Regions from separate parts of the Paenibacillus sp. FSL P2-0173 genome, predicted to be linked through region 1. Evidence: riboswitches for the same ligand, from Rfam matches in the RefSeq annotation. Region 1 holds a riboswitch; each other region holds the start of a gene.

Region 1 (7,778 bases):
ATCCTCAATGTATTTGTTACGCTCATTTTGATGCTTTAAGTAATATGCATGTTCCCATACATCTATCGCCAGCAGCGGAATGGACTCCCATTGAGTCAGATTCTGGTGCTTTTCGGCCTGCAAAATTTCAAGCCGTCCCGCGCGTGGACTCCATACCAGGATAGCCCAGCCGCCACCCTCGACCTTTTCGGCTGCCGAACTGAATTGCTTTTTGAATGCATCGTAGCTGCCAAAATCCTTTTTAATCTGTTCAGCCAGCGGTCCGCTTGGGTTTCCGCCACCTTTAGGACTCATGATCGTCCAAAAAAGAGTATGCAGATAATGGCCTGCGCCGTTGAATGCCAGTTCTCGTTCCCAATGTTTTACGAGGTCAAAATCACCTGTTTTTCGGGCTTCTTCCAGCTTCTTTTCCGCTTTATTCAGGTCATTCACATAGCTCAAATGATGCTTATCATGGTGAATACGCATCGTTTTCTCATCAATATACGGTTCAAGCGCATTATAGGGGTAAGGGAGCGGCGGTAGCCGATGTCCCCCAATAGGAACCGAGCGGCCGATTGAGGTTTTTTCCGTTGCCGAAGGTTGTGCCTGGCTGGACTTGACGCTTTTAGTCGTCCATGCGCCTTCTCCCCTTATGCCTGCCTGCCGTTCTCGAAACGCTTCCTCTGGGTAAATCTCACCCTCTGCCGCTACATGATACAACCTAGCAGCCCTTGCGATGGAGCCAGGTTCTTGAAAGGGGGTTGTCGAGATTAGGAAATATTGGCTTTCATGTGCCGCGTGTAATACAACTCCGGCAGATTTTGGCTGCTGACGCAATGCATGACTGTGCTCGCTCAGCAGACCGAGCTGTCGTACATACTCCTGTGACTGACGGTTTGCGGTTTGCAGCAAATCGTCCAGTCGACGATTTAATTCTTGTGAGTCAGGCTGAGAGTTTAAGGCTGACTCTGACAATGGCATCTTTACAGATGATGATGCGTCTAATCCCCTTGACTGTTTTGAATGTCCAGTGAATTCGTGTGTATGTGCTTGTGGAGCAGCCGACATCTGTTTCCATTCCTGATGCCACGCCTGATCTGCCGGATCGAGTACGCTCCGTTGCTCTTCTAGCAACTCTATGGCGGTGCGTTCCGTCTGTTCGAATACAGTCCGCCAATCATCCAGCAACCGTACATAAGTTGGCTCCAATCCCTCGGTAGCGGATTTAATCACTTCCACATGCCAACTTTCCTGCTGCTTCCAATGCCGAATTTCCTCCAGCACACGTAAGGGCAGGAAAGACCCATAAGTACTCAGCATCGTTTTTTTACCTCCCGTATCCTACTATGGCTATCCGGCGGATCTGGCAGATCTGCCCTGGATGCATACGTACCCAGTATATTCGCTGTCTCATCAGGAATATGTCTATGAACTCCCTTAATCCGGTCACATCTGTTACGTAAAACAATGAATACCCATGGAAAACGAAAAAGAAGCCCAGCTACGGCACGGGTTAAGTGTCCATAGGCAGGCTTCTTCCAGGCGAAGAATAGAATACAGTTCTTCGAAAAATTTACTTCGTAGTCGTTTGTTTGTGGGCATCAGCGATGGTTTTCTTGTCCTCCAGCTCCTGTACACTGCTTAGAAACGTCGATACCCGTCGCAAATATTCACGAGGGTGCTCTCTGAAAATAAGCTCATGTATCCCGTTTTTAACAATCCATACACTGGAAAGCGGGTTGGTTTGATTGGCAGCGAGCTTTTCCGCAATAGGATAAGGAGCTTTTTCATCCTGTGTACCATGCACAAACATGATCGGGAACGGATAGTTTTCCTTTTTAACTTCCTGATATGGAATTTGATGCAAGCTGGTTCCGTTCAAGACTGGAAACAGCAACTCCAGAATTTCCAAAGACGGATGTCTTGGCAGATTAATTTGATTGTGAATGTTATGGTACAGCGTATCTGGCTCCAGCAGGAAGGTGCTGTCCAAAATCATTGCGTCCACATCCTTGGTTTGCAAGCCCGCCTGAAGAGCGGTTCCTGCCCCCATGGAGAAGCCCCATACGATAATCTCCGACGAGCCGCGTTGCTTCGCAAGCTGAATTGCTCCGAGGAGCTGTTGGGATTCTGCTTTGCCTCCGGTTGCGACTGCTTTGCTGTTTTGTGACGCAAATCCATAATCGAACATGACCACATTAAAGTTCAAACTGTGGGCATAATGCGCCAGATCATACATGGGAATCCAGCTTTCTTCGCGGTTAGCCCCATAGCCATGACTGAAAATAATCGTTTTCCGCGATTGATCCGCCGGGATATACCAGCCTTGTACCATGCGGCTACCATCCTTGGCAGGGAAGCTGACTTCCTCATAAGGCATGCTTTTGGCCTGCATCGGATTAGAGTACAGTGGTGCAACGGTGGGATTCGTAAGTACCCATGCGATGTAAGCATGCAAGGCAATAAAACAAAACAACAGAAAAAAGACGACCGACAGCAGCAGAGCAATCACAACGTGCTTGAACCGCAGCAGACGGGGATTAAAGAGTGGGGTGGACGGCTCCTGAACAGCGGTCTGTAGCTGAGCGTTGCGCTGGGATGTCGAAATCATGTAAGAGCCTCCTTATATAAAATTGATCTTCGTTTCATAGAATTTAGGTATAATTCCACTTGAAAATAGTAGTGTAGATCCGTATAGATACCTATTATCGTATGATGGGGATTATCCAAAGTCAACGCCTGAACCGGAAAAGTAAAAATGATGCAAAGAATTGTCGATGTTTGTTCTCGTTCTGTAATATGGTTGTCACAAAAACATCGGTTTACAGTAGCCGCGACTATTCTATATAATTTATGTAACCATGTTTCATAGTGTGAAACGAATATGGATACAAGAGGAGCGGTTCACGATGGAAGACCGTAAATTAACCGTTCGCGCTGTAGAGCGTGCACTTGATATACTGCTGTGTTTTACCGCAGATTCGGATCTTGGCCTGACGGAGATTGCCTCCAAAATTGGTCTACATAAAAGCACGGTTCATCGGCTGCTGACTACGTTGGAGGATCGGGGCTTTGTCGTTCGGAATGCCGAAACGGAAAAATATCGACTTGGCTTCCGCATTTGGGAGCTATCCACGCACTTGTCCCAAAGCGACGAGCCGGCGGTGTTGTTACAGCCTGCAATGGAAGGACTACGTGATCGTCTGGGCGAGACGGTCAGCTTGTACTTACGTGACGGCAGCATGCGTATTCGCATACAAGCCGTGCAGAGCAATCAGGCGATCCGCAGGGTTGCGCCTGTAGGTGCGCGTATGCCGCTGGCTGTAGGGGCCTCCAGCAAAGTGCTGGCAGCCTTTATGCCGCCGCAGGAGCTGGAAGCCCTGCTAAGCGGGGATGAATGGCCGTCCTCAGTAGACCCGGAGGTCTATAAAGCCCAGCTGCAGGACATTCGCGAGAAGGGCTATGCGACCAGCTATGAAGAACGGGAGCCAGGGGCTGCTGCTGTGGCTGCCCCAATTGTAAACCGGAAGGGACAGGTCACTGCGGCTTTATCTGTATCCGGTCCGGTCAGTCGGCTTGCACCCGAGACGCTACATGACTTTGCTCCGATTTTGATTGAAGCGGCGAAGGAAATGGGGCTTATGCTTCCGTAACAAGAATGAACACAGTTGAAGCAAGCAGAGTGATTTGATGGGGAGCGTCTCCTTGGTAAAGGGAACCTAGAAGGGTTGCCAAAGCCATAAATTTAAAGTAGTCTGGTAAGGATGGCGGGATATCTGTTATAGCCGCCTCATGTGAATAGAAGTATCACAGTTACTGGGGGAGCCTGTAATGCCGGGCTGAGATGGAATCGTGCAAGATTCCGGACCCTTTGCACCTGATCTGGATCATACCAGCGTAGGGAAGTAATCGGCCATTGAAATGTATACGCGGCTGCTGTCTACAGTGGCGCATTGGAATAGGATTATTCCACATGCGTACTGTCTGGATAGCTGCCTCGTTAGATTAGCCGGTTCCCTAGGGAACCGGCTTTTTTGCATAGATCAGCGCCACCCTGGGAATGGTTCCGGATCGGTGTGTCATTTCATCGAAACGGGAGGAATGGACAATGAAGCCGACAGAAGTAGAAGGAACAAAAGGAACAGAATTGAAATCAACAGAAGTAAGATTGGTAGGAACAAAAGAAGTTGAGGTAGAGAAGACAAACGGGGAGCAAGCCAGAGGGGTAACGCCCTTTCCAGGGAGCCGTAAGGTATATATTCAAGGCTCACGGCCGGACATTGCCGTGCCAGAGCGGGAAATTGCTCTTCATCCTACACATACGCCGCAGGGCACGGAGCATCATGAGCCATTGCGTGTGTACGATACGAGCGGTCCCATGACCGACGAAGCCTATCAGGTCGATATCCGTCAGGGCCTGCCTCCATTACGGCGAGCTTGGGCCCTGGAACGGGGCGATGTGGAGGCTTACGAGGGACGCGCCGTCAAACCGGAGGATAATGGACTGAAACCTGGCTCCAAACGGGAGACAGTTGAATTTCCCGGCGTGACCAACCGTCCGCTTCGTGCTTCGCAAGGTCGTACAGTGACGCAAATGCATTATGCGCGGCAAGGGATCATTACGCCCGAAATGGAATTTGCGGCGATCCGCGAAGGGGTGGAGCCTGAGTTTGTACGGCAGGAGTTGGCTGCTGGACGAGCCATTTTGCCTTCGAATATCAATCACCCGGAAAGTGAGCCAATGGTCATTGGGCGTCATTTTCACGTGAAGATCAATGCGAACATTGGTAATTCTGCGGTTACCTCCTCCATCGAGGAGGAAGTGGAAAAAATGACCTGGGCTGTGCGTTGGGGCTCGGATACAGTTATGGACCTGTCCACAGGCCGTAATATCCATACAACACGTGAATGGATCATTCGGAATTCTCCTGTACCGATTGGGACTGTACCGCTGTATCAGGCACTTGAAAAGGTGAACGGCGAAGCAGAAGCGCTGACGTGGGAGCTGTATCGCGATACGCTGATTGAGCAAGCGGAGCAGGGAGTGGACTATTTTACAATTCATGCGGGTGTATTGCTGCGGTATATACCGATGACGGCGAATAGAATGACGGGAATCGTATCCCGTGGTGGGTCGATCATGGCAGCCTGGTGCCTTGCGCACCATCAGGAGAATTTTTTGTATACGCATTTTGAAGAAATCTGCGAAATTATGAAAGCCTATGATGTGGCCTTTTCTCTCGGGGATGGTCTACGTCCGGGTAGCATCTATGATGCGAATGATGAAGCACAGTTTGCAGAGCTGGAAACGTTGGGCGAGCTAACGCAGATCGCCTGGAAGCATGATGTTCAGGTCATGATTGAAGGGCCAGGACATGTCCCTATGCATAAAATCAAAGAGAATGTGGATTTACAAATGGAGATTTGTAAGGAAGCTCCTTTCTATACCTTGGGGCCGCTCACGACGGATATTGCCCCCGGATATGATCATATTACCTCAGCCATCGGGGCGGCGATGATCGGTTGGTTTGGGACGTCCATGCTGTGTTATGTTACGCCTAAGGAGCATTTGGGTCTGCCGAATAAGGATGATGTCCGCGAGGGTGTCATTACCTACAAAATTGCGGCACATGCTGCCGATCTGGCGAAGGGTCATCCACGGGCACAGCAGCGGGATGATGCTTTGTCCAAGGCACGCTTTGAGTTCCGGTGGCGGGACCAGTTCAATCTGTCGCTTGATCCCGAGCGGGCCTTGTCCTACCATGATGAAACGCTACCGGCAGAGGGCGCCAAGGAAGCACATTTCTGCTCGATGTGTGGTCCCAAATTTTGTAGTATGCGCATTACGCAGGACATTCGCGCTTATGCAGCGGATAAGGGGCTGAACACTCAAGAAGCAGTAGCTGCCGGGATGCGTGAGAAGGCAGAGCAGTATCGGGATGGAGGTCAGTAAAACGAACGTGTGAGTTTAGGAAAAATGAATTAAAAAAGCCGTGGTTCTCTACAGTCGATGTAGGGAACTACGGCTTTTTAGCTTATGTAAAGCGGGATCTTGCAACCGGATAAACGGCGCCTTATTTTTTACCCATTTTTTCATTCAAAATGTCCTGAAAGCTGAGCTTCTTCTCCGAGCTATCTTCTTTCTTCTGCATACTCACCGCGTTGGCACGTTGGTATTGGTGGTGAAAGGGCATCAGGGTGTGGACGGTTAAGTTCATTGTATTCATGTAGGTCATTCCTCCAATTCCATATTGTCAAATTCAGATTGAGTTGCTTAGGACGTCTGTATAGGACTATTTGTATGTACTTGATGTCGTGATGCTATGTAGGTTGCTTGGTAATGTTTCAATCATTATACCCACATTTTTTCAAAGTAAAACGCTTTTGACATAAAACAGGAAGATGGTCATATGTGTCCAAAATGTCGATTAGGAGGATGGTCGTTTTAGAGGAAAATGTGCCTAGGTCTAAAACAAGGGCTAGAGGCCCGTTTTCTTAGTTTAGTAGTCGGGATTGTGTTATTTTGTCGAATAACCTTGTAAAAGGAGAATTTTGCGGAATCCAAGTCAGGATTGAGGCAGTCTGGTGGCGAATTAAAGTGTCAAAGTTGTATTGACTTTATGTTTGGTAGTAGATACCATGAACTGGTTGTCAGCGTATTTTGGCAACAAGAGTCAGCCAATCCATCTGGCGATTCATCCTTTGAAATGTTAGAGAAAGGATTAGAGCATATATGAAAAAAAGTATTGCAGATATCGCATTTATTATTCTGGGTGCGTTTTTTTTCGCGCTAGCTGTTAATCTGTTTGTGATCCCGAATGAGTTTGGTGAGGGGGGCGTTACAGGGGTTACGATCATTTTGTACTACCTGTTTCAGTGGTCTCCCTCGATCGTCAATCTGGTGATCAATGGCTTGCTGTTGATTGTCGGATATAAATTTTTGGACAAGAGAACGACCCTGTACACTATAATTGCGGTCGCTTTTAACTCGCTGTTTCTACATTTAACGGTCAACTGGCGGATTGATTCGCATGAGCCGACGATTAATGCTGTATTTGCCGGAGTTTTGGTGGGGGTCGGCATTGGCTTAATTGTACGTGTAGGTGGCACTACGGCGGGAACGGTCATTTTAGCCCGAATTGCCAACAAGTATCTGGATTGGAATATCAGCTATGGCCTGCTGTTTTTTGATTTGATTGTCGCGTTCTCTTCCTATTTTATTATTGGTCCAGAAAAATTGATGCTAACTATCGTTATTTTGTACGTTGGTACGAAGGTGATGGACTTCATGATCGAAGGACTAAACCCTAAAAAAGCGGTCATGATCATTTCGGAGCACCAAGATAAAATTGCCGAGATGGTCATCACGAAAATGGATCGTGGAGTTACCGTCCTGTCAGGCCACGGATATTACACTAAAAATCCAAAAGAAGTGCTGTATATCGTCATTAGTAAACAAGAGGTGTCAGCGCTTAAAAAGATAGTGAAAGCCATCGACACAGCAGCATTTATCACCATTCATGACGTGCGGGACGTGTTCGGAGAGGGCTTTTTGGATATTTCGAAGTAACTCGCGTGCGAAGGTAGGGTTATAAGAGAACGTGGCTAGAAGTCGGTCCTGAGGGATCGACTTTTTTTGTTTTATATAAATAAGATGAACTTGAAAAATGAACATCAAAACGGAGTAGGCGGAATGGTGCTGTACAAGCGAAGCACCATCCGACTGCGCAGTGGCGCTATAGGTAACTCTTAAGTTCGGTTTATATAAATAAAAAAATACCCCCGATTGCAGCTTT
Region 2 (7,778 bases), on a different contig from region 1:
CAAGCTCCTGAAAGGTTTTGAGATCGGCTTGAATCCCGGCCCCGCCGCCACTGTCCGAACCGGCAATCGTCAGTGCTCTGGGTACACGAACGTCTGTCATCGCGCACCACCTGCTGTGGTTGTTCCGGCTTCACGGACAGTGACATGCCCCTCTAGCGAACCTGTATGTAGTTTGGCGAGCTCGTCGAGAAAGGCAATCTGGAAGCTGCCGGGCCCCAGCTCTGCGGTACGTGCTGCGGCTCGGGAAGCTGCTGCACCGTAAAATGCCAAGCCTGCTGTACCTGCGAGCAGCAGGCTGGGTTCAACAGCTGCAAAGGCACCTAACACAGAGGTCAGCAGGCAGCCTGCTCCGGTTACCTTCGTGAGCAGCGCGTCTCCACCGCTTATCATTCGTGCTTCGGCCCCATCGGTGATGACGTCCTCTTTTCCAGTAATGACAACCATTGTATTGAGCGTTTGAGCAGCCCGAATTGCCAGATCGACATTTCCGCTGTCAGCACTGTCACCAGCATCTACGCCTTTAATCTCACGCGCTTCTCCAACAAGATGCGCGACTTCGGCTGCATTGCCCCGCACCAATGAGATTTTGACTTCTCTCAGGATTCGCAGTGCCGATTCGGTTCTAAAGCTCGTTGCTCCCGCACCGACCGGATCTAGCAGGACCGGAACACCGTGTGCATTCGCCGATTGTCCAGCAATGATCATGGCATCCACCAGTTCGCGGTTCAGCGTACCGATGTTTAACACGACGGCTCCCGCTATTTTTGCCATGTCTGCTACTTCCTCGGGTGCATAGGCCATCACCGGGGAGGCGCCCAATGCATACAGGCCGTTGGCCGTAAAGTTAGTGACTACCACATTGGTCATATTGTGAACGAGGGGTTTGCTGTTTTGTACCTTCGTCAGGAGATCCGAATAACTTTTTTCCCATGTACTCATAATGATTATCCTCTCTATAGTTGGTGGTTCAACAGGGCATTAACTGTACTTCACGCATCGAATTGCCAGGCTGACTATTCCAAGACCGCTTCCTGTATCTGGACCGGCCATTCTTCCTGCTTATAGGCCATGTCCCAGAACTTATATTCCAGCTGGCAGCTCAGTATAAAATGCTCAATCATCCGCTCTCGCTCAGCAGCCGTTGCGCCTTCTGCCCAAGCATCTACACGTTCTCGGAACTTGAGTGTTGTATCATCAAGCTGGTCTCCATAGAAGCCCATCCATTCATAGAACGGATGAGACTCATCCGGCTTTACTTCATCCAGCAGCCTGCGACCAATCTCGGCATAGGTCCACATACATGGCAGCAGCACAGCCAAGATCTCGCCCAGGCTGCCCTCATGCGCAACCGTCAGCATGTGACGGATATAGTGATGGGCCGACGGAGCGAGCGGATATCCCTGCAACTCTTCATAGCTCACCCCTGCGACAGCACAGAAATTTTGATGCGGATGAACCTCGCTGTGGAGAATAAAAGAGATTTGTTCATTAAATACAGCCATGTCCTCCCGATTCGTGCATTTGGAGATTGCGATGCCGTATATCCGCATGTAGGCGTTCAAATATTCAAAGTCCTGTTTTACATAGTGAATCAGCTGTCCCCTTGTCAAACTTCCTTCAGCAATACCTCTCACAAAGGGATGCTCAAAAATCGCTTGAAAAATGCCGTCCGCCTGCCGACGGAGTTCTTGTGTAAAACTCAATTTCCCCACCTCCATTAAATTGAAGAGCAAGAAGTCCTGTAAGAATATAATTCCGGAACAACGCTAAAAAGCCGCCCCGGAAAAATGGAGCGGCTTCAACAATAGGCCCAATGCGCAAAAAACGCTTGAAACCTTATATACGAAGGCTCCACTTTCCTACGCTAGTACGAACTAGATCAGGTTCAAAGGGTCCAAGATACGCTCTTGTCTCAGCCATAGTGGCTCCCCTAGTGGACTTCTATTCTTTTGACTATTACTGTACATTCGTTCATATGCTATGTCAAACATAGTGTACAAAATATTAAATTTCCTCTAGTTAGGTGTTTTGGGCTTAGTGAGGGTGATGAATTACACTTTCCACTGCTTTGACCTTGGCATATTTCGGTTTCCACATTGCATCTTGTATAGCTTGTTCCACATCTGAAATGTGCGCCTGCGCTACCTGATCCTGAATCGCGGCTTTTGCAACCGCAATCGCAACAGCGTACGAAACTTCGCGTAATTTTCGGATATGAGGGAGTAGCGCACCGCCAGGCGTATTCGAATCTACACCATTGGCAACAGCAACTGCTGCCGCTGTAAACATCGCAGGGGTAATCCTTTTGGCTTTAACCACAATCGCACCCAGACCCAGTCCCGGAAAAACAAAGGCATTGTTCGCCTGTCCAATCTCAAAATTTGTATCGTTATAGGTAACGGGCTCAAAAGGACTTCCGGTTGCGATCAGTGCTCTGCCATCTGTCCACCGGATCAAATCCTCGGGTACTGCTTCTGCAAGGTTTGTAGGATTGGACATGGGCATAATGATCGGGCGTTCTACATGCTTCGCCATCTCCTTGATGATTTCTTCAGAAAAGGCACCTGCTACACCGGAAGTTCCAATCAATATCGTAGGCTTCACCTGACGGATGACCTCCAGTAGCGGTATTTTGCCGTCACCCGACCGGGTCCATGAGCTGACTTCATCCTTTTTGCGCACATACGGTTTCTGATACTCCAATACGTCTTCCATATCTTCCGTTAACAGCCCGCGATAATCAAAGGCCCAAAAGGACTTGAATGAATCATCTACGGAAAGGCCATCCTCGATCATAGCGCCCCGAATTTGATCAGCGTTACCGATCCCTGCAGCCCCTGGGCCGAAAACAAGTATTTTTTGTTCACGCAGCGGAGTCTTGGTGACACCCACCGCCGAAAGAATCGCAGCCAGGGTCACTGCTCCTGTACCTTGTATATCATCGTTGAAGGTGAGTATGCTTTGACCGTATTTTCCTATAATATGGCGCGCATTAACGCTGCCCACATCTTCCCAATGTAAAAGCGCCTTCGGGAATTGCGCTAACGTTTTGCTGATAAAAGTATCAATAAACTGGTTATAGGCTTCTCCGCGAACTCGTTTATGGCGGTTTCCGATGTACAGTGGATCATTCAGCAGCTTTTCATTATTCGTGCCTACATCCAGTACAATTGGCAGCACCCGCCCAGGATGAATGCCTGCCGCAGCCGTATATACTGCAAGCTTGCCAATAGCAATGTTAATCCCCCCGACGCCCCAGTCACCAATCCCCAAAATACTTTCGGAATCTGTTACGACGATCAGATCCACATCCTCGCCGCTTAATCCAGAGTTATAGAATGCTTGTCCAATACCATTCGGGTTATCTATTGACAAATATACGCCTCCAGGGCGGTTGTACTCGTGACTATATTCTTGAATCGCGGTTCCTACGGTCGGCGTGTAGACTACGGGCAGCATTTCACTCAAATGATCGGTTAGCAGCCGGTAGTAGAGTACGACATTTCGGTTGTGAAGGTCGTTGAGAGAAGCATTTTTACGCAGCATGGTGGGTTGTGCGAGAAACTGCTGATATGCCCGTACGCTCTGTTTCTCCAATGAAAGGACGGTTGGAGGAAGGATTCCTTCCAAACCCAGATCTTTGCGTTCTTCTTCTGTGAAAGCGACACCTTTGTTCAAAAGAGGATTTGCCAACACATCCTTTCCCCGTAATGGAGTAGATAATGACCCATCGCGATTGACATAAAATGCTTCCATAGAAAGACCTTCCTTCTCTTCATTTTCATAACGAAAGGATTTCACAAAATTCGATTCCAGTCGCTCCGAAGTGCAAAATATAGACGAACTAAACCATTTCGATCTATATCTTGTTCATTGAAAGTCGCTTATCGGATTTTTGCAAAATCCTCAAGATGACATGTTGTCCATAGTATGGACGTGCGAATCTGTTTTATTCTTCTATTTATCTATGACAAAATAACCATATATATTTCCTTCTGTTGATCTAAAAGAACTAATTTTCGATATAGATGCGCTAACTAATTCTGATGGTTTTGGTTCTAATGAATCAGGTCTAAATACTCTATTTTTATCAAATATGAAAATCAGTTTTTCTTCTCTTATATCCTTATATATCATGGAGTGTCAGCTATTTTGTTAAGGAAATATGAAGTATTTGGACATTAATTTAACTCCTATAAGCAAACATTCTTAATTCTTTTTCAACAAAATAGAACTATTCGGAGGAAAAGGAGAGGTTTGTGTGCAGGGACCTATAGCCATTTTTAGCGATAACGACAGGGCTATTGATTATCCCAATGTGATTTGTTTTTACCAATATATACAGTGCGAGGACACGGAGGCAGCTTCAGTCTACGAGAACGCATGTTGTTGCCTGATTGATTATAGGGAGCCGGGGCAGGCGGTGCGGAAAGCCAATCAGATCCGTAGCCAATTTCCGCAAATGCCATTGTTACTGGTGACGGATGTAACAATTCCGTTCAGTGATCAGCATATGGTGCAAATCACCGGAGTAGGCCGTTTGCGGCTGCTATTTTGGCAAGCCAATGACACCGAAGAAATGCTTTCGGAAATACAAAGCTTGCTCTATCCCGAGTATTCGACCAAAAGCCAACATATTGCATTTATCTTGTCTGTATATAACGAAGAGCAACGTTTTGTTCATGTCAAAACCTTTGCTGAACGACTGCAAGCCTTTATCCGCAGCCATATTATTGAAGGTTCGATTTATCTCATTGATGATGGCAGTCACGATGGTACCAATGCCTTGATTAAAGCGCTGGAGGCAGCAACGGACTTGTCCGTAAACAGGATTAATCAGAATCTTAGCCCGCTGCTTCAAACAAGGGAATTGGGACGCAATACACGTAAGGCAGGGACGTATCTGGAAGGGATGCGGACCATAGGTGCGGATTACTACGTATTTGTGGATGCGGACGACTCCTTTTTTATTGAGGATATTGCCAGAATGATTAATGTTGTTCAGCAGGGCTATTATGATGTCGTGATCGGAACCAAGGATATGACCGCCGAGAATCGATCTTTATTGCGATCTGTTGTCAGCTTTGGTAAGCGGGTCATTTCCCGTCCTTTTTTACCAACAGGTGTGGTAGATTCGCAGACTGGGCTTAAAGTGATGAGTTCGGTTGCAGTGAAACGGATGTTTCCGCATTTAAAGGAACAGCTCGGACTGGCGCTGGATCTAGAAATGATGTTTATTGCCAAGCGACTCCAGCTTCGTGTGCTGCAATTACCCGTCAAATGTATTGACCGCGATGGATCGCACATTCATGTCTGGAAGGATTCTATTCGTTTTTTACGCTCCATCATTGATATTTGGCGACTGGATCGGCGGGTGAGATAATAACGTGAACAACCGATTGCGATCGTTGATGTTCCCTCTCTTTAATGTGCTGCTTAACGGATTTAATTTTTTCTTCCACATTGCAGCGAGCTGGTATCTTACCGGACAAGCTTATGGCCAGGCGAATGCGCTGCTGGCACTTTTTGCACTTTTATCCGTTTTGGGTTTATCCATCCAGCTATTAACCGCCAAACTGGTCTCTAAGGGAGACCAAAAGCTTGCGCTACGAAGCTTACCGCTCGGTTCTTTATTACTCAAAGCACCTCTGGTGCTAACCGTGCTTGCCATGATCATTTTACTCATCTTTCATCCGTTACTGCGTTCGCTATTAGGCGTCGAATCCGGCCCGCTGTTCATGCTGTATGGCTTGATCGGACTGCATATTCTTGTAAGTTCGTGCCGCGGAGATTTACAGGGCAGGGAACGCATGTTGGCGCTCAATGTGAACTATTACATTGAGGTATTAGGGAAGCTGAGCCTGTTTTTTGTTCTGGCTGCACTGGGGTTAAAGCTGGAAGCCCTACTGTTAGCAAGCTGTGGAGGAATGTTGCTGTCGCTGCTCCACGGCTGGATCGTTTCGGCTCGTGGCTTGTCCTTATTCACATACAGTGGAGAACATATCCCTTCTGGGTTATGGAAATCATTGGGTCAGGATTTCACCGATAGCCTTATGACGAATTTATTCATTTTGTTTTGTATCTCCATCGACATGTTGTATGTACAGCATTACTTTCCTGAGCAGGCCAGCAGCTATGCCATTGCGCTGAAGTACAGCCAGTTGGTCTATTACGTTTCGTATAGCCTAATTGCTGCTTTTATTCCAAAGATCGGTGCGCAGGGGCATGACCGCCAAGCTTTGGGCAAGTTGATTGCCGTCTATGCCGGTTTAATGGCTATAGCTGCAATCTGTGTATATGTGGGCACGACCTTTGTGTTCCCTTCCTCTATTCCCATATTATTCGGAGTCTCTTACCAATCGGCCGAGGCCTATATTCCATGGGGAGGATGGGTGTACTGGCTATTTTCCATCGTGCTGTTTTTTGTGCATGTGCACGTATTGGTGGGCAGACGCAAATTTATGTTCAGTCTGATGGCAGGAGCCGCGGCTTTATTAGTAGCCTTTCATATTGCCCACACAGATCCGGTAGATTTTTTGCTATCTGAGTTCATAGTTTACGGGGCTATGGCTCTCTACTTTGTGATAGACGCCTATGTGCATTTGTTCAAAATAAAGATAAAGGGGGATTTACCCCATGAATACCATACATGAACAGGACGGTAAAACCGTAGTTCTATTGCTTTCCTGGCGTGACATTCGTTCACCTAAAAGCGGGGGAGCAGAAATTTTTACCCATGAAATGCTTAAACGCTCACAGCAAGGACGTTTCCAGTTCATTCATTTTTCACCCCAATTTGAGGGGATGCCTGAGCATGAAATTATTGACGGTATTACGTATATTCGAAAAGGGAACATATACAGTGTTATTTATTATGCGATGCGCTATTACCGTCGTCATCGAGGGAAGATCGATTATGTGATTAACCAGGCAAATACGCATCAATTCTTTACCCGATTTTGGGTGGAGGCATCCAAACGGATTTTTTTCATACATCAGCTAACAAGGGAAATATGGTTTGAGAACGCCAAATTCCCGCTAAATGTTATTGGGTTTCATATGGAGCCCTTGATGCTTAAGCTGGCTCGTAAGGATCGGACGCTTACGGTATCTCCGTCTACCCGATATGATCTGCTTAAGCTGGGCTTTCACCCGGATCGTGTTCATCTTTTACCGGAAGGCATTGAGTTTGATCATTGGCCGCGCGAACAATTTTTAACGAAGGAGCCTAATCCGACCTTCATGTATGCTGGGCGCTTCGTCAAATATAAAGGTATTGATCTGGTCGTTGAGGCCTTTGGGCAGCTCAAGGAAAAGTTCCCTCAGGCTATGTTATGGATTGCCGGAAAAACCGATAAAACCTATGTGGCAGAACAATTAGTGCCGATTATGAAACAGTATGGTTTGACATACGGAGAACCGGATGAACAGGGGCAATCGCAAGCCGATATTACCTTTTACGGATTTGTTTCAGCAGAGCATAAGCTGGAGCTGATGAGTCGTGCCCACGCGCTCGTATTTCCTTCCTTACGTGAAGGCTGGGGTTTGACGATTACCGAAGCGGCAGCCGTTGGAACCCCTAGCATTGTCAGCAATTCACCGGGTCTGGTGGATGCAACGGATTTTGGGAAGAGCGGGTATCTATGCTTTCACGGCGACATCCGAGGATTATCTGAACAAATGGAAAGAGCAGCAAAGGGCGGCGAAGATTACATGGCCATCCGTGAGCGGGCGTATCAATATGCGTTAAGATTCCATTTTGATCATACGGCTGCTGC
Region 3 (7,778 bases), 200 kb from region 1:
GGTATGCACTGAAATGCCCAGTCTGTCTGCAAATTGCTGCCGATTATAAGCGCCGCTGGTCAGTGTGAGCATGCGCAGGAATTGAATTTCTTTATCAAAACTCTCTCTCGCCATGATGCATTCCCCGTTTCTGTTGCCGTTCTCCGAAAGCAAGTATCCCTTTATTCTAACAGGGAAGGGAAACAGGAAAAAGGGGAATTACTCTTCTTTGTAATACTTTCACCATGTTCACGACTTCCAAAATAAAGCATCATGAGATGTGGGGAGAGAAAACGACAGAGCGCCTTCGCCGCTTATCGGTAGCTGAAACGGAGGAGTCGATTAGAGAACAGATTCGGGAAATACTTTAATGATAAGGGAGGGGACAACATGACAGATGTGAAGCATGGGCAGGGTTTCATTCAACCGGAAATGTGCGAGACGATTTTGCGTGAGCTGCGCGCATTGGAGCAGGCGGAGCAGGTGCGCATTGTGTACGCCTGTGAATCAGGCAGTCGGGCATGGGGGTTTCCTTCACAGGACAGTGACTATGATGTACGATTTATCTATGTAAGACCCGTAGAATGGTATTTATCTATCTTTGATAAGCGGGATGTGATTGAGCGACCCATCAGCAATTTGCTGGATATGAACGGCTGGGATTTGAAAAAGGCACTCCATTTGTTTCGCAAGTCCAATCCGCCTTTGCTGGAATGGCTGCAATCTCCGATTCCCTATCTGGAGCAGTATTCAGTGGCTGACCAGATTCGTGCGATATCGCCGTTAACCTTCTCTCCGAAGTCCTGTGTGTACCATTACCTGAATATGGCGCGGGGGAACTATCGGGATTATTTGCAAGGAGAACAGGTGAAGATTAAAAAGTATTTTTATGTACTGCGCCCACTGCTGGCCTGTGGCTGGATTGAACGTTACAACAGCATGCCTCCGATGAAATTCGTAGACTTGCTAGAGGAATTAATTCCGGCAGATACAGAACTTTATCAGGTGATCGGGCATTTGCTACAACGTAAAAAAGCGGGCGAGGAACTGGATATGGAGCCAGGGCTTTCGGTGGTGAATGATTTTATCCAGCAGCAAATTGCTTATTTTGAACAAAAGGCGCCCTTGCTTCAGCATATGGAGAGTGGACGTGATCAGCAGTTGGATGATTTGTTCCGCGCTGCGGTGAATGAAGTATGGAATGCATAAGCTGGGAAGGAGAAGTGGAGTATGCACATTACGCTAAAAGCAACCGGAACGAATGCAGGGATGATTTCGCATTTGCTTGCTAAGAATCCTTACAATACGTATGATCGCACAGAAAAAGGCGCACGTGTACGCATGGTATACACTGTTTTTACCGAGGAAGAGGCTGAGATCGTCATTCAGGCTTCGCCAGATTCAATTGATTTGGTCAAAAACAGTCCGGACAGCTATGATATTACACAATATATTAATGACCGGGAGTTTGTAACTAGCAGCTTATTTTGCACCTATATTCGTGGCTCGCTTGGCACAGCCCTGAACGGTAAACCCAAAGAAGATTATGCAGGATGGGTGACGCACCCTTTTGCGCTGGAGTTATCGTTTGGGCCTGTTGCTTCGGATTTGCCGGATTCAGTGGTGGAGGGGCTATTCGCTCCGCTGGGCTATCAAGTGGCCATAGAACGAGGGGAAGCAGATTATTCTTTTCAGCTGAAAAATCGAAGCACCGTCAGATATGTCACGTTAAGTGGCCACCAGACGGTGCAGTATGCGCTGCGTCAGTTATTGCTGTTGATTCCGGTGCTGGATAATTATAAGCATTACTATATTAGTGAAGAAGAGTTTGACAAGCTGAGACGTTACGGTGAAGGCTGGCTGCCAGAGCATCCGCTACGCGAGCTCATCATTCGACGCACGCTTCGTTTTACCAATCTGATTGAGCAATTTGAGCAATCAGATTCTGCTGAAATAGGTACTCAAAAACATATTGAAAAACATACTCAAAAACATACTGTCCAAGCTCAAAAGGATAAGCACGAACAGGTTCAACAGCAAGAACAGCCACAGGAGGAAGGGAAGCAACAGCCTACTGTACGGCTGAATGAGCTGCGGTATCAAGCTATTATGGACGTGATTCGCAAGCTGCGTCGAAGACAGAAAATCGTAGATTTTGGTTCAGGAGAAGGGAAGCTTTCGGCTCGGATGGCCCGAATGACGGGCATTGAAGAAATTTGGGCGGTGGAGCCGTCTGCGTATGCACAGGTGAGAGCCATGGAGCGTTTTGCCAAGCTGGAGAGGCATACCGACGCGATCATTCCTACACCCATGATGGGCTCTCTCTTTTATTATGATGAACAATTGCGGGGCAAAGATGTGATGATCCTATGTGAGGTCATTGAGCACGTGGACGAGCATCGTCTGAACCGGGTGATGAAGACGATTGTGACGGAGTATCAGCCAAATGTGCTGATCGTGACGACTCCCAATCGTGAATATAATGAGGTATATCGTATGAACCAGCAAGAGCTGCGGCATGGCGATCACCGTTTTGAATGGAATAGAAGCGAGTTTCAGGAACAATGTGAGCAGTGGATTGAGGAAGCTCCTTATTCGGTAGCGCTGAAGGGGATCGGAGAAGAGATCGAAGGCTTTGGACAACCGACCCAAATGGCTATATTTACGCGCAGAAAGGAGCAGAAGGAAGCATGAGCAATTCATCCAAACGTACGATTCATTTACCGCATGCTGGACTGGTTGTGTTGGTGGGGGCCTCCAACAGTGGCAAAACCACATTATTGGACAGGCTGGTGTGCGAAGGGATTCTACTGGAGACAGAAGTGGTATCCTCGGATCATTTTCGCAAGCTGGTCGGAGATACGGAATTTATAGACTGGAGTGGACTTCCAAGGCTGGAATCCGACGTACTGTTCTATGAGTATCAGCAAATGTCAGCCAAGGCGTTTGAGGCGATGGATACGATTCTGGCTATGCGCTGTCGCTTGAATAAGCTAACAGTTGTGGATGCCACTCATTTGTACGCTGAGGATCGCCAGAAATATGTACAGCTGGCAGCCAAGGCGCACGTTCCTGTTATGGCCTTGGTACTGGATGTACCCGAATCTGTGCTGCTGGAACGTGATTTAGGCAGGGAGCATCCGCGTGGCCGCCAACGGGTCAAGCAGCAGGCACAGCTGTTAAAGCGGAACCTGCGTGGTATCCGTGAGGAAGGCTTTAACGCTTGCTATGTTCTTAAGGATGTAGAAGAAATGAACTTTGTTCGCCGTGTGCAGCCACTGTTTCATGAGATTGGCTCAGGTATTGACATCATTGGTGATATCCATGGGTGCTACCGTGAGATGCTGGAAGTGATAGAGCGGCTAGGATATACGGAAGATACGGAAGGACTATACCATCATCCAGATGGTAGAAGACTAGTATCTGTCGGGGATGTGATGAGCCGTGGCCCAGAATCGTTACAAGCGGTGCAGTTCTGGAAAAAGCACGTGGATGCCGGACTAGCGTATATGATTGACAGCAATCATGGCTGGAAAATCGGCCGTTACCTCGATGGGAGAAAGGTGACTCTCAGTCATGGCGATGAACGATTTGCAGAGGAACTGGCCCAATATGAACAAAAAGCGGGCAAGACAGCGGCGGAACAGCTTAGAAGCGAGTTGAGAGATTTTCTGCTACATGCACCCTCTCATCTTATTTTTGGCAGAAATGGATTGCGACACGTGGTCGTGGCTCATGCCGGGATTAAGGATCATTTTATTGGCAAACAGTCGGCACGTATTTCTGATTATTGCCGCTATGGAGATACGGAAGGACAGGATGCGAACGGAACACCGATCCGCAAGGATTGGTTCGTAGACCATGAATCGGGAGAAATAGTAGTATGGGGACATGATCCGAGACCGCAACCTACCCTTGTGAACCAGACGGTGAATATTGATCAGGGTGTGGTATTTGGCGGGATGCTGACCGCTTATCGTTATCCGGAAAAGGAATTTGTCAGCGTTCCGGCACATGAGAATTATGCGAATGATCCAGATAGCCCACTTGTCCGGTGGCAGAGAAAACGGTTTTCCCCGCCGAATTTACGCAAGCTAATCGCTGGTTACAGTGTGTTGACGGAATCGTATGGCGAAGTGCGCGTACAAGGAGAATGGATCAAATCCGCTATAGATACTGTGTCACATGTGACTGTACCCATGGAGGAGCTGGTGTATATTCCACCGACGATGAGCCCTGCTCCAGCGGTGTCTGCAGAGGAAGGATATCTGGAGCATCCACGTGAGGCGCTAGCTTATTATCGAGGACAAGGAGTACAAACGATGGTGGCCGAGAAAAAACATATGGGTAGCCGAGCTATTCTACTGTTATTCAAAAACGAACAGGCCGCTGTTCAATATGTAGGCTACCCGACATTGGGCGCGATCTACAGTCGGAGTGGGAGAGCTTTCTTTGAACAAAGCCTTGGGAAGCAAGTGGTGGAGAAGCTGAATGTGGATCTACGGACTGCTGGATATTTTGAACGGAACCAGACGGATTTTGTATTGCTGGATGCGGAAATTGTACCGTGGAATCTCAAGGCTAGGGAACTGATTGCTGCACAGTATGCGCATGTGGGGGAGGCAGCCCTGCTGGATCGCAGTAAGCTGGTAGACAAGCTGAAGCAGGCGAAGGTTGCAGGTCGAGAGGTTGGAGACTGGTTGGAGGAAATGGAACAGAAGTACGCGAATGCCGTAACGTTTCAAGAGGCTTTTCAAAAATATTGCTGGGATGTGGACGGTCTGGATGAAATTCGTATTGCACCGTTCCATACACTGGCACACAGCGGAAAGACTTTTTTCGACCATTCTCATATTTGGCATATGGAGCAAAACCGGGAGCTGGCTGGGCTGTCTTCCCTGTTTATGGAGACAGAGTATCGCGTTATCACGGACGAAGCAAGCGAGGAAGAGGTCATTCGCTGGTGGAACGAGATGACAGAGGATGGTCATGAAGGGATTGTGATCAAGCCGGAACGCTTTTTGATGAAAAATCGGGACAAGATGATTCAGCCTGCAATCAAGGTGAGAGGCCGGAAGTATTTGCACATCATTTACGGTATGGATTATCTTGCCCCTGAGAATTTAAAGCGTCTGAAGCAGCGTCGAACGAACAAAAAGGAGCGTCATGCCCTGATGGAAGGAGCGCTTGGTATGGAAGGCGTGGAACGTTTTGTCCGCAAGGATACGGTAGATCGTATTCATGAATGCGTCCTTGCCGCGCTATCTCTGGAATCGGAGCCGATTGATCCGAGATTGTAGTTTGCGAAGGAGGGATTGAGATGGAAAGGGGTACACCGTTAATTGATATTGGCGTGAACTTGATGCACCGTTCGTTTCATGCGGATCGGGAACAGGTGGTAGAGAGAGCCGCAGCTGTAGGAATTTCACCCCTGATTATTACCGGGACCAGTGTCCGCAGCAGTCGGGAGGCTTCTCAGTATGCAGCACGTTATCCGGGCAAGCTGTATGCGACAGCTGGCGTGCATCCCCATGATGCCAAAGACTGCAGCGCAGATACGATTCAGCAGCTCCGCCAGCTGGCGAGTCAGCCGCAGGTCGTATCCATAGGGGAATGCGGATTGGACTATAACCGTGATTTTTCGCCGCGCGATGTGCAGCGCCGATGGTTTGGGGAGCAAATCCAACTGGCGGGTGAGCTAAATATGCCGTTATTTCTGCATGAACGAGATGCACATGAGGATTTTGTTGCTATGCTTCGGGAATATCAAGGGCTTGTCGATAAAGCGGTAGTGCATTGTTTTACCGGCACGGAACAGGAATTGCATACGTATGTAGAAATGGGACTGTATATCGGGATCACCGGCTGGATTTGCGACGAACGGCGTGGCAAACATCTGCGTGAACTGGTCAGAGATATTCCCTTGGACCGTCTGATGATTGAAACGGATGCTCCATTTTTGACCCCGCGTAATTTGCCCGTGAAGCCTAAAGAAGGGCGTAATGAGTCGATGTATCTCGCTCACATTGCTGCTACGGTTGCCGAATGTACAGGCCGAAGCATGATGGAGATTGAAATCGCCACGACGGAGACAGCCAAACGTTTCTTCGGATTATAGGATTGTCAAAGCCATAGATGTGGTATATATTATAGTGAATTAAAAAAGCATTGTCGGGAGCTTGAGAAAGTCAGGCTGAGAGGGTGGCCCTTGCCACTGACCGTGAAATCTGATCTGGGTAATGCCAGCGTAGAGAAACCAAGAACACTATACAGGAATGCCGCTTGTTTAGCGGTTGTCGATAGATTCAATGTATGTCCTAGCATTTTACCTTGACCCTGACTTTGGCTTGGTATCAGTGTAGTAGCTTAGACTACTGGTTATATAAGGCATATCGACTAATGATGTTTTGTATGGTGCTTCACCTTTTACTGCGCATAAAGCTTGCCTGGAGATTCAGCTCCAGACAAGCTTTTTTTTATGGCCAAGAGGCCAATTATAAGGATAAGGGGAGCACGCAATAATGAATACTGCTGTAAGAGCGTCCAAAGGGTTGAAGCTGACTGATATTTTGGTCACGATTGTGATCGCTGTTGTGTTCGGGTTAGTCTACAAAATATGGGGACCTGCCTATGATTTGATGAAACCATTCGGTCTACACGCCGAGCAACTGATGTATGGCATGTGGTTTATGGCAGGCACGTTTGCTTATCTCATCATTCGCAAGCCGGGTGTTGCAATTTTGGCAGAGGTGGCAGCGGCAACGGTCAGTGCTTTTTTGGGAAGCGAATGGGGGATGTCCACTTTGTACTATGGCCTGCTGCAAGGCTTGGGAGCGGAGCTATTTTTTGCGGCTTTTCTGTATCGGAACGCAAACCTGTGGGTTGCTTCGCTAGCTGCGGCCGGGGCGGCTGTCGCTTCTCTGATTTTAGACTTCAGCTACGGGTATATTGATCAGCTTTCGACCTGGAACTATGTTTTGTATATCGGTTTTCGCATGATTGGCAGCATTGTGATTGCCGGGGTATTCGCGTTCTATCTGGCTAGGGCATTGGAGGTAACCGGAGTCACGCGAAGTTTGAGACCCGCAACGGAACAAGATTATAAGGGGCTGGATTGATGAGCCAGGCAACCGAAGATGTGGTGGCTTCGATCACCCGTCTTCGGTTGAAATTCCCCGGTGAGCAGGAGCTGCTTTTTCACAATATGTCTTTGTCTGTCCGCAAGGGGGAAAAGCTGCTGTTGCTGGGACCGAGTGGATGCGGTAAATCAACGCTGCTCCAAGTGTTAAGCGGTCTGATTCCACGCACGATAGAAGTGCCTATGAAATGCGATGCTGCTGTAATCCCAAGTGTCTCAGGTATTGTATTTCAAGATCCTGATACGCAGTTTTGTATGTCATATGCAGACGAGGAACTGGCTTTTGTGTTGGAAAATAATCAGGTTCCTCGTGAGCAGATGCGATCCCGTATTCGCGAGCTGCTGATACAGGTTGGTCTATCAACGGATGATATACACATGCCCATTGGCAGCATGTCACAGGGAATGAAACAGCGGCTGGCGATTGCGTCTGTGCTGGCTATGGAGCCAGAAGTGCTTTTTCTGGATGAGCCCACGGCTTTGTTGGACGAGGAAGGTACTACACAGGTGTGGGATACCATTCGAAACATTTCGGTAGACCAGACACTGGTGATCGTGGAGCATAAAATTAATGAAATTGTCCATGATGTGGACCGGATTGTGGTGCTTTCTGCTCAAGGGGAGATCATTGCGGATGGAAGGGCGGAAGAAGTATTTCATG
Region 4 (7,778 bases), on a different contig from region 1:
TTATGACAAAAAAACGAGCGATTGTATTTTCAGGCGGTCGTCTTAATGAAGAAGATTTACATCAAATACAACCCGATGATTTTATTATAGGTGCAGATAAAGGTGCTCTTTTCCTGATCGAACACGGTATTACACCACATGTCTCTGTAGGAGATTTTGATTCGATCACACCAGAGGAAAAAGAAAAGGTAGAATTAGCAAGCCAACGTATGATTGCGTGTGATCCAGTACTTAAAGACTTAACAGATACTGAGCTTGCTTTGGAAATCGCTATGGACGAGCACGTAGATCATGTATTGTTGCTTGGTGTGACTGGCACCCGGATGGATCACACATTAGCTAATGTTCAAATATTGGTACGCGCAATGCAGCATCATATTAGCTGCGCTATTATGGACGCACATAATTATATTGAGCTCACCGGATCAACGCTTGAGATCCAGCCTATGGGCTATACATATACATCGCTGCTTCCTATGACTTCCGAAGTAACAGGTATACAACTGGAAGGATTTATGTATCCGCTACATAATGCCACCCTCAAAATGGGACAATCGCGTGCTGTCAGTAATAAGCTAACGGCTTCAAAAGGTACGATTTCCATCAAAAGCGGTCTACTACTCGTTATTCAAAGCAAGGATTAATTATGACATTGTTGTAACCATTGTTCAGATTGTTCTTTCACTCAAAACCCTTGATTAACAAGGGTTTTTCCGTTTATAGAGATCTATGAATCGATATATTTTTTACAAATTGTAATTTTTAATCGTTTTTTAATAAACGCTGTGTAAGTCTTGTCCCTCAAGCATTTGAGAGTTCTTTTCCAACTATTAGGCGGCTTCAAAACTGTTATACTCAACGCTGTCAGTTAGTTAGCAACTCAGCAAAATATTGCACAAATCAATTTCTGGAGGTACTTACAACATGAATATGCATAAAATCATAAAAAAGGTAATTATAGCAGGGGTCGCAGCCACTATCGGCTTTGGTACTTTTGCAATTGAGGGAACAAATACGGCACAAGCTGCCACTACTACTTCAGTAGGCCAAAAAGTAATTAACTACGGTGAAAAATATATGGGAACTCCTTATAAGTTTGGAGCTTCCACGAGCACTACACGTAATTTTGACTGTTCTTCTTTTATGAAGCACATATTCAAGAAATACGGAGTGGATTTGCCACGTACTTCTGTTCAACAGTCTAAAGTCGGACATGCCGTATCCAAGTCCAATTTGAAAAAAGGTGACTTAGTGTTCTTTTCAAGCGGTAGCCGTGCCACAGGACGCAACATTACCCACGTAGCAGTCTATATGGGCGGGGGGAAAATTTTACACACTTACGGCGGACCTGGCGTGACCATCTCCGATTTGAACTCCAGCAACTGGAAAAGAACATACATTAAAGCACGCCGCGTGCTGTAACTCATTTTGAAATATGCGAGCCGGGACGAAAAGTTCCGGCTTTTTTATATACCTTATGCTATTCTGATACGGTTGGTGTTCTGAGTGAATAACCAATACCTCGTTCCGTACGGATCATTTTAAACTTATACCCTTTATCTACTTTAACCCTCAAATGTCTGATATAGACGTCTACTACGTTCGTATCAACGATATAATCATGTTTCCAAACATCCTTCAGAATTTGCTGCCTGCTACAAACTTGGTTAAGATGTATCGCCAGATGAAGCAAAAGATCAAATTCTTTCGGAGTTAGTTCCAGCTTTTGTCCCCCTCTGCTCACCATTCTGCTTGCATTGTCTATATGTAAATCACCCGCTTCGATCGCCCTTTTCACATCACGTTCAATACCAAAAATCCGCAATAAATTAGCCACTCTTGCCTGAAAAACTCTAGGATAAAAGGGAAGAACGATCACATCATGTGCCCCTTGTTCAAAGCAGGAAACAATATGGTCCTCCTCATCTGATGAAGTCATTGCAAATAGCGGGACATGAGGATGGTTTTGCTGCAAAATGCGAATCAAGCCTTGTGTATCCGCCTGTTCATCTCCTATGTTCAGGAGTAGCAAATTCACCGGATTGTGGGCTGCATAAGAGCTTGCATCCGATGTATTGCTAACATGTACCACCTGATAACCTGCCTGCTCCAATGGAAGAACAATTACGGGAGACGCTTCATTTACATCCACAAGTAAAATTAACGGGCTCATCTTTTCACCCACCTGGTTTGGACATAGCATTACATTGGATACGAACAAGTTTGTTATAAGCCATTAAAGCATATTAATATTATTGTAACAAAAAAGCAGAAAATCATTCTCCAAAGAATGGCTTTCTGCTTTTATGGTTTAACCCAAATAGCGATGATACAGACTTCTTGCTTTTGCCACGTCCTTTGTCCCATGGATCAACGCTCTGCCATCTGCAAAAACAACCAAGCGATGCTCGCTTGTACTAAAGGAAACCAAAAACGGATTCTGCTCTACTTCTCCTTCTCCCAAAGAAGCAAATCTATCTGCTATTTCCGCAAGATTCAGATGTGTCGGGTTTGCTGGTCTAATTTGAACGGTATCCCTGCCGCACAAAACATCTGTTTTCTGCCGATGAGAGGCCGACAAGTAGGGATACGTCGGTTGGTTGCCGCAAGAAGGACAATTCTCCTTTTTAACGCTATCTACTGCTATCGCTACATACTCATTTTTCCACAAATCAAACGAAAGCAGCTTTCCTCTCAAATCTTCTGGATATCCACCCAGAAGTTTGAAAGCTTCCGTAGTTTGGTTAGCCGTGACCATCTGTACGGCCTGCGGAATAATCCCGGCGCTATCACAGGTTTCACCACCAAACGGCACAGTTCCCAGCAGACAGTGAAGACAAGGCGTTTGACCCGGTAAAATGGTGTAGGTTACACCATAGCTGCCCACACATCCCCCATAAATCCAAGGAATCCGATGCTTTAGTGCCATGTCATTCATAAGAAGTCGGGTATCGAAATTATCGGTTGCATCCATTATGAGATCTACCCCCTGGATCAACTCTTCCAGCTCTTCCACCCTAACATCCAGTACATGTGCATGTATAACCGTTTCCGAATTAATATCCTTTAATCTTCGCTGAGCAGCTACTGCTTTGGGACATCTTTGCGCAGCATCACTTTCCTGAAAAAGCTGTTGGCGCTGCAAATTGCTCCATTCCACATAGTCCCGGTCTACGAGGCTCACTGTACCTACGCCCCCGCGAACAAGTGTTTCCGCAATACCTGTGCCTAGCGCTCCAACACCTATGATTAATACGTGAGAGGAAGCAAGCCGACGTTGTCCTGTCGGTCCAAAGGGTGTGAATCTTTCTTGTCTGGAATAACGGTCACTTGGATGTGTTCCTCCTGCACCGGATTTGTCAGATACCTTCATGCCTGAATCATGCCTTCTGTCGGACTGCTCGCTGAAGCGTAACGTTTTACAGGAATCATCCCCGCCTCAAAACCATATCTTCCAGCACGAACAGCCAGTTTCATGGCCTCAGCCATTTTTACTGGGTTCTTCGCTCCTGATACGGCTGTGTTCAACAAAACAGCATCTGCCCCCAACTGCATAGCCATTGCCGCGTCACTGGGTGAGCGAATACCCGCATCGACAATAACCGGAACCTCCGCCTGTTCAATAATTAGCTCTAATGAAAACGGATTGAGCAAACCATGTCCTGTACCAATCGGTGAAGCTCCAGGCATAACGGCGTGTACTCCAAGCTCTTGTAGCCTCTTGGCTAGAATCACATCGTCCGATATGTAGGGCAGCACGATAAAGCCTTCTTCTAACAGCTTTTCACTAGCTTTCAACGTTTCAAAAGGGTCAGGCAGCAGTGTCTTGCTATCCCCAATGACTTCCACCTTAATCATATCGCACAAGCCGGAGGCTTTTGCCAATTGGGCAATACGAATGGCCTCCTCTGCTGTTGTAGCCCCTGCTGTGTTGGGAAGAAGTGTATATCGGCTCAAATCCAGCATATCGAGAAAATGCTGCTTATCCCGTTCCTCCAAGTTCAATCTCCGTACAGCAAACGTCAATATTTCCGTCTCAGCAGCCTCTACGGCTTGGGATTGGATATCCAGATCAGTGAATTTTCCTGTTCCCAACAACAACCTTGAGGTAAAAGATGCTTTTCCAATGGTTAACATGATCAACCGCCTCCCACAAAATGTACAATCTCTAGGCAATCTCCATCCTTCAGTACTGCTTCATCATGATCTTCACGGGTCAATATACGCCGATTCAGCTCTACCACTACAGTTTTCACCTTTACATCAAGCTCATGTAGCAATTGATCCACATGAGTGATTCGATTAGAAAAGGTCAGGCTCTGGCCGTTAATCGTCAGCTTCATAAGCTTTCCTCCTTGAGGAGCTCAGAAGAAAATCTACTTATCCCAAGTTCAGCTGCACCAGCCCCATTAAGCATAGCTGCCAGCGCACGCCCGGTAGCATCACTCAGCAGGACACCGTTGCGATAATGCCCGACGGCAGCATATACGCCCTCGACCCCAGGGACAGTGCCTATAAAAGGATGACCTGATGCGGCCTGCGGACGTAAGCCCGCCCAAGTGCGTATAAAAGAAGCTTCACGGACGCGCGGCAGCCAAGCAGAGGCACGTGCCAGCAACCCCTCCAAGCCTCCTACGGTCACCTCTTCGTCATATTGATGCGGAAGGCTCGTTGCCCCAATCCAAAGCTCGTTATTCTGTTTAGGCACGAGGTAAATATCATCAGCATAAATGGTGTATTCTAACGGGTGATCCTTCAAGGAGACCGCTACCGCTTCGCCCTTGACCGGATAAAGTGGATATTCAAATCCAACCTGCGCTAGCAATTTCATGCTATCCAAGCCTCCGGCAATAATGACCTGATCGCAGGAAAAAAAGCCACTATCTGTTCGAACACCGCAAACTCGACCATTCTGTATGACCAGTTGCTCTGCCTGTGTACCAGACCATACCGTTGCCCCCAGCACCGCAGCAGCACCTGCATAAGCACGGCAAAGCTGGACAGGAGCCACTTGTGTCTCTTTTGAACGATATATTGCCCCGATCGCTTGTTCATCCAAACCTGGAATTCGTCGGGCCAATTCCTTCGCATCCCACCAGATAGGACAATCATCCTCTCGCGTTTTAGCAGCTTTCCAGCGTTTTTGGCCTTCAGTTTCCGTACGGAAAGGAGTCACAAATCCTTCTGTACGGAATTCCACCGAAATACCTGACAAACGCTCCAGATCACAGACAAGCTCAGGGAATGCGTCTCGACTTATGCGAGCAAACCGTGCCAGCTCAGAGTCGGTGAACTCTTCACTTTCCGCTGCCAGCATTCCAACCGCTGCTCCTGAGGCTCCCTCACCCGGGATCAATCGTTCCAGCATGATCGTACTTCTTCCCTCCTTGGCCACATGGTAAGCAATGGAACTGCCGATGACACCTCCACCTATGACCAAGCATTCAGCGTGTCCTATCGCTCTTGCCTCTGTGTGTATCTTTGGCATTTGTTCCGTGTCTCCTCTCCATAAACCATTCTGCTTTCAGCTTGCCTCTACTCTCGTTTTCTCGCTACAGGTTGTGAACTACAAGATCTGCCATTCGCCTGTATTCCAGCGCAGCTGCAACGGGCGACTCAGCCTCCCATATACCAGACATCACCGCAATTCCGCTTGCTCCGGCCCTATAAAGCTCCGGGATATGGTGCGGTTGTATGCCGCCCAGCGCGATCACCGGAATGTTCGACAGCCTGCAAATATGTTCAAGCTGAGCTAAACCCCGTGGTACAATACCGGGCTTACAATGGGTCTCATATATGTGACCATAAAGTACATAGTCCGCTCCTACCCGCTCGGCAGTCTGCGCCTCCTTCAAGGAATGCACAGATACTCCACAGCGTGTACCCTTTGGAAGTAGGCTTTTCACATCCGCTACAGGTAATCCATTAGCTGGTAGCTGGACGGCTCCAACCAAAGTAAGTAAAGCTACATCCACACGATCATTTACTACAATTTGTTGCAAAGGAACTCCCTGCTCCACCATGCTGCGAGTCAAAGATAGCAATGCAGAGGCACCATTCTGTTTTAAACGTGCGTGTACATAATGAACATACGGACAAATCACAGCAGCCACTTGGGCTGCTTGTGCAAAAGTGCCCTTTTCCATCGAAATTGCGTGTAATTCGATTTTGTCTTCACCTCACATTGGACTAAAAGATCTAAGCTTAGCCAGTCACGTCTACCAGCAGTAATGAAAGAGGATTGTATGTGAATCGTCTACGGAAGCTCGAACAACTTAAAGTGAACGAAACGCAAAAAAACCACTTCCCCAAGGAAGTGGTTTAACGAACGTCCAATAATCGAACGGACAATGATATCCGTATACGTGTATCGTCCCACGCACAAACAAAAATAAGATGGTGTTGCCTTGTTTGTACGGCGCTCACTTCCCTACGCTGGCATAACCCAGATCAGGTGCAAAGGGTCCGAAATCCATTTATTCCGTCTCAGCCGCATGGGCGGCTCCCCTAGTGTGACTATTTTATTGTATAAGCTAAAGATAGCTTAGCATATTTTCCTAATTCTGCAAACCCCACTTCGTGTGAAATATGCAGAATTGGATTTAGTTGATGTTAGTTAACTTTACTTGACCACTCTTCCACATTCCACGTTTTGGTTACCCAATCCTCGTAAAAGTCCGGTTCGTGAGATACAAGCAATACGGTCCCTTTGTATTCCTTCAAGGCACGTTTCAGCTCATCCTTAGCTTTAACATCCAAGTGGTTGGTAGGCTCATCGAACAGTACCCAGTTGCTTTCACGCATTAACAGTTTGCAAAGACGGACTTTAGCCTGTTCTCCACCACTGAGCGCAGATAGCGGACGCGTGATATGCTCATTCTTTAAACCGCAACGCGCCAAATGCGCTCGTACTTCATGCTGGTTCAAATGTGGGAATTCATTCCACACATCGTCAATCGGTGTAATTTTCTCCGCCTTTACTTCCTGCTCAAAATAAGCGGGCTGCAAAAAATCACCTTGATAGGTTTTTCCACTGATTGGCGGTATTTTTCCCAATATGGTTTTGAGCAATGTCGATTTACCGACACCGTTGTAGCCAACAATAGCAATCTTTTCGCCACGTTCAATCGTCATGGACATTTTAGGCAAAAGGGCATGCGTATAACCAATCTCAAAATCAATACCCTCAAATACCGTCTTTCCGCTTGCACGTGCTTCTTTGAATTGAAAGGTTGGCTTCGCAGCTTCTTCAGGCTTATCTATACGTTCGATCCGATCAAGTTGCTTTTCACGGCTCTTTGCTCGGCCTGATGTAGAGGCACGCGCTTTATTACGCTGAATAAAATCTTCCTGTTTCTTAATAAAGTCCTGTTGCTTCTCATAAGCATCAATATGCTGAGCTTTGTTCAGATCCGCCATTTCAAGAAACTTTTCATAGTTAGCTGAATAACGGGTCATCTTGGCAAATTCAAGATGGTAAATAACATTAACGACCTGGTTCATAAACTCAGTATCATGTGAAATAAGAATAAAAGCATAGGGATAATCCTTCAAATAGCGCGTAAGCCATTCAATATGCTCTACATCCAAATAGTTGGTAGGCTCATCCAGCAGCAGGACATTTGGCTTTTCCAACAGCAACTTAGCAAGAAGCACCTTTGTCCGTTGCCCACCGCTAAGTGCAGATACATCCCGGTCCAGTCCTATGGCCGACAGACCTAGTCCATTCGCCATTTCTTCAACCTTCACATCAATGAGGTAAAAATCCCCCATATCCA

The links. A riboswitch is a leader RNA that binds a small molecule or an ion and turns the genes downstream of it on or off. The one in region 1 is predicted to bind thiamine pyrophosphate.
Region 2: it holds a riboswitch for thiamine pyrophosphate, as region 1 does, so the genes downstream of both, tenA (thiaminase II) here and thiC (phosphomethylpyrimidine synthase ThiC) in region 1, are expected to answer to the same signal.
Region 3: it holds a riboswitch for thiamine pyrophosphate, as region 1 does, so the genes downstream of both, MKX30_RS20320 (ECF transporter S component) here and thiC (phosphomethylpyrimidine synthase ThiC) in region 1, are expected to answer to the same signal.
Region 4: it holds a riboswitch for thiamine pyrophosphate, as region 1 does, so the genes downstream of both, MKX30_RS02180 (thiamine phosphate synthase) here and thiC (phosphomethylpyrimidine synthase ThiC) in region 1, are expected to answer to the same signal.

Annotation. Positions count from the first base shown of each region.
Region 1 is NZ_JBBOYK010000004.1:287,051-294,828, reverse strand. It holds gene MKX30_RS21250 (Fe-Mn family superoxide dismutase) at 1-1,302, opposite strand, end outside; gene MKX30_RS21245 (alpha/beta hydrolase) at 1,556-2,593, opposite strand; gene MKX30_RS21240 (IclR family transcriptional regulator) at 2,892-3,635, shown strand; TPP riboswitch at 3,791-3,903, shown strand; gene thiC (phosphomethylpyrimidine synthase ThiC) at 4,091-5,935, shown strand; gene MKX30_RS21230 (hypothetical protein) at 6,057-6,209, opposite strand; gene MKX30_RS21225 (YitT family protein) at 6,716-7,552, shown strand.
Region 2 is NZ_JBBOYK010000001.1:1,938,317-1,946,094, reverse strand. It holds gene thiD (bifunctional hydroxymethylpyrimidine kinase/phosphomethylpyrimidine kinase) at 1-100, opposite strand, end outside; gene thiM (hydroxyethylthiazole kinase) at 97-939, opposite strand; gene tenA (thiaminase II) at 1,014-1,703, opposite strand; TPP riboswitch at 1,840-1,942, opposite strand; gene MKX30_RS08530 (NAD-dependent malic enzyme) at 2,035-3,756, opposite strand; gene MKX30_RS08525 (glycosyltransferase) at 4,262-5,383, shown strand; gene MKX30_RS08520 (transporter) at 5,388-6,653, shown strand; gene MKX30_RS08515 (glycosyltransferase family 4 protein) at 6,637-7,778, shown strand, end outside.
Region 3 is NZ_JBBOYK010000004.1:88,909-96,686, reverse strand. It holds gene MKX30_RS20345 (helix-turn-helix transcriptional regulator) at 1-114, opposite strand, end outside; gene MKX30_RS20340 (nucleotidyltransferase domain-containing protein) at 370-1,188, shown strand; gene MKX30_RS20335 (3' terminal RNA ribose 2'-O-methyltransferase Hen1) at 1,210-2,673, shown strand; gene MKX30_RS20330 (polynucleotide kinase-phosphatase) at 2,670-5,279, shown strand; gene MKX30_RS20325 (TatD family hydrolase) at 5,300-6,097, shown strand; TPP riboswitch at 6,142-6,251, shown strand; gene MKX30_RS20320 (ECF transporter S component) at 6,501-7,097, shown strand; gene MKX30_RS20315 (ABC transporter ATP-binding protein) at 7,097-7,778, shown strand, end outside.
Region 4 is NZ_JBBOYK010000001.1:534,586-542,363, forward strand. It holds gene MKX30_RS02145 (thiamine diphosphokinase) at 3-644, shown strand; gene MKX30_RS02150 (C40 family peptidase) at 925-1,422, shown strand; gene MKX30_RS02155 (response regulator transcription factor) at 1,481-2,173, opposite strand; gene MKX30_RS02160 (ThiF family adenylyltransferase) at 2,312-3,373, opposite strand; gene MKX30_RS02165 (thiazole synthase) at 3,370-4,137, opposite strand; gene thiS (sulfur carrier protein ThiS) at 4,140-4,343, opposite strand; gene thiO (glycine oxidase ThiO) at 4,340-5,488, opposite strand; gene MKX30_RS02180 (thiamine phosphate synthase) at 5,553-6,146, opposite strand; TPP riboswitch at 6,411-6,519, opposite strand; gene MKX30_RS02185 (ABC-F family ATP-binding cassette domain-containing protein) at 6,613-7,778, opposite strand, start outside.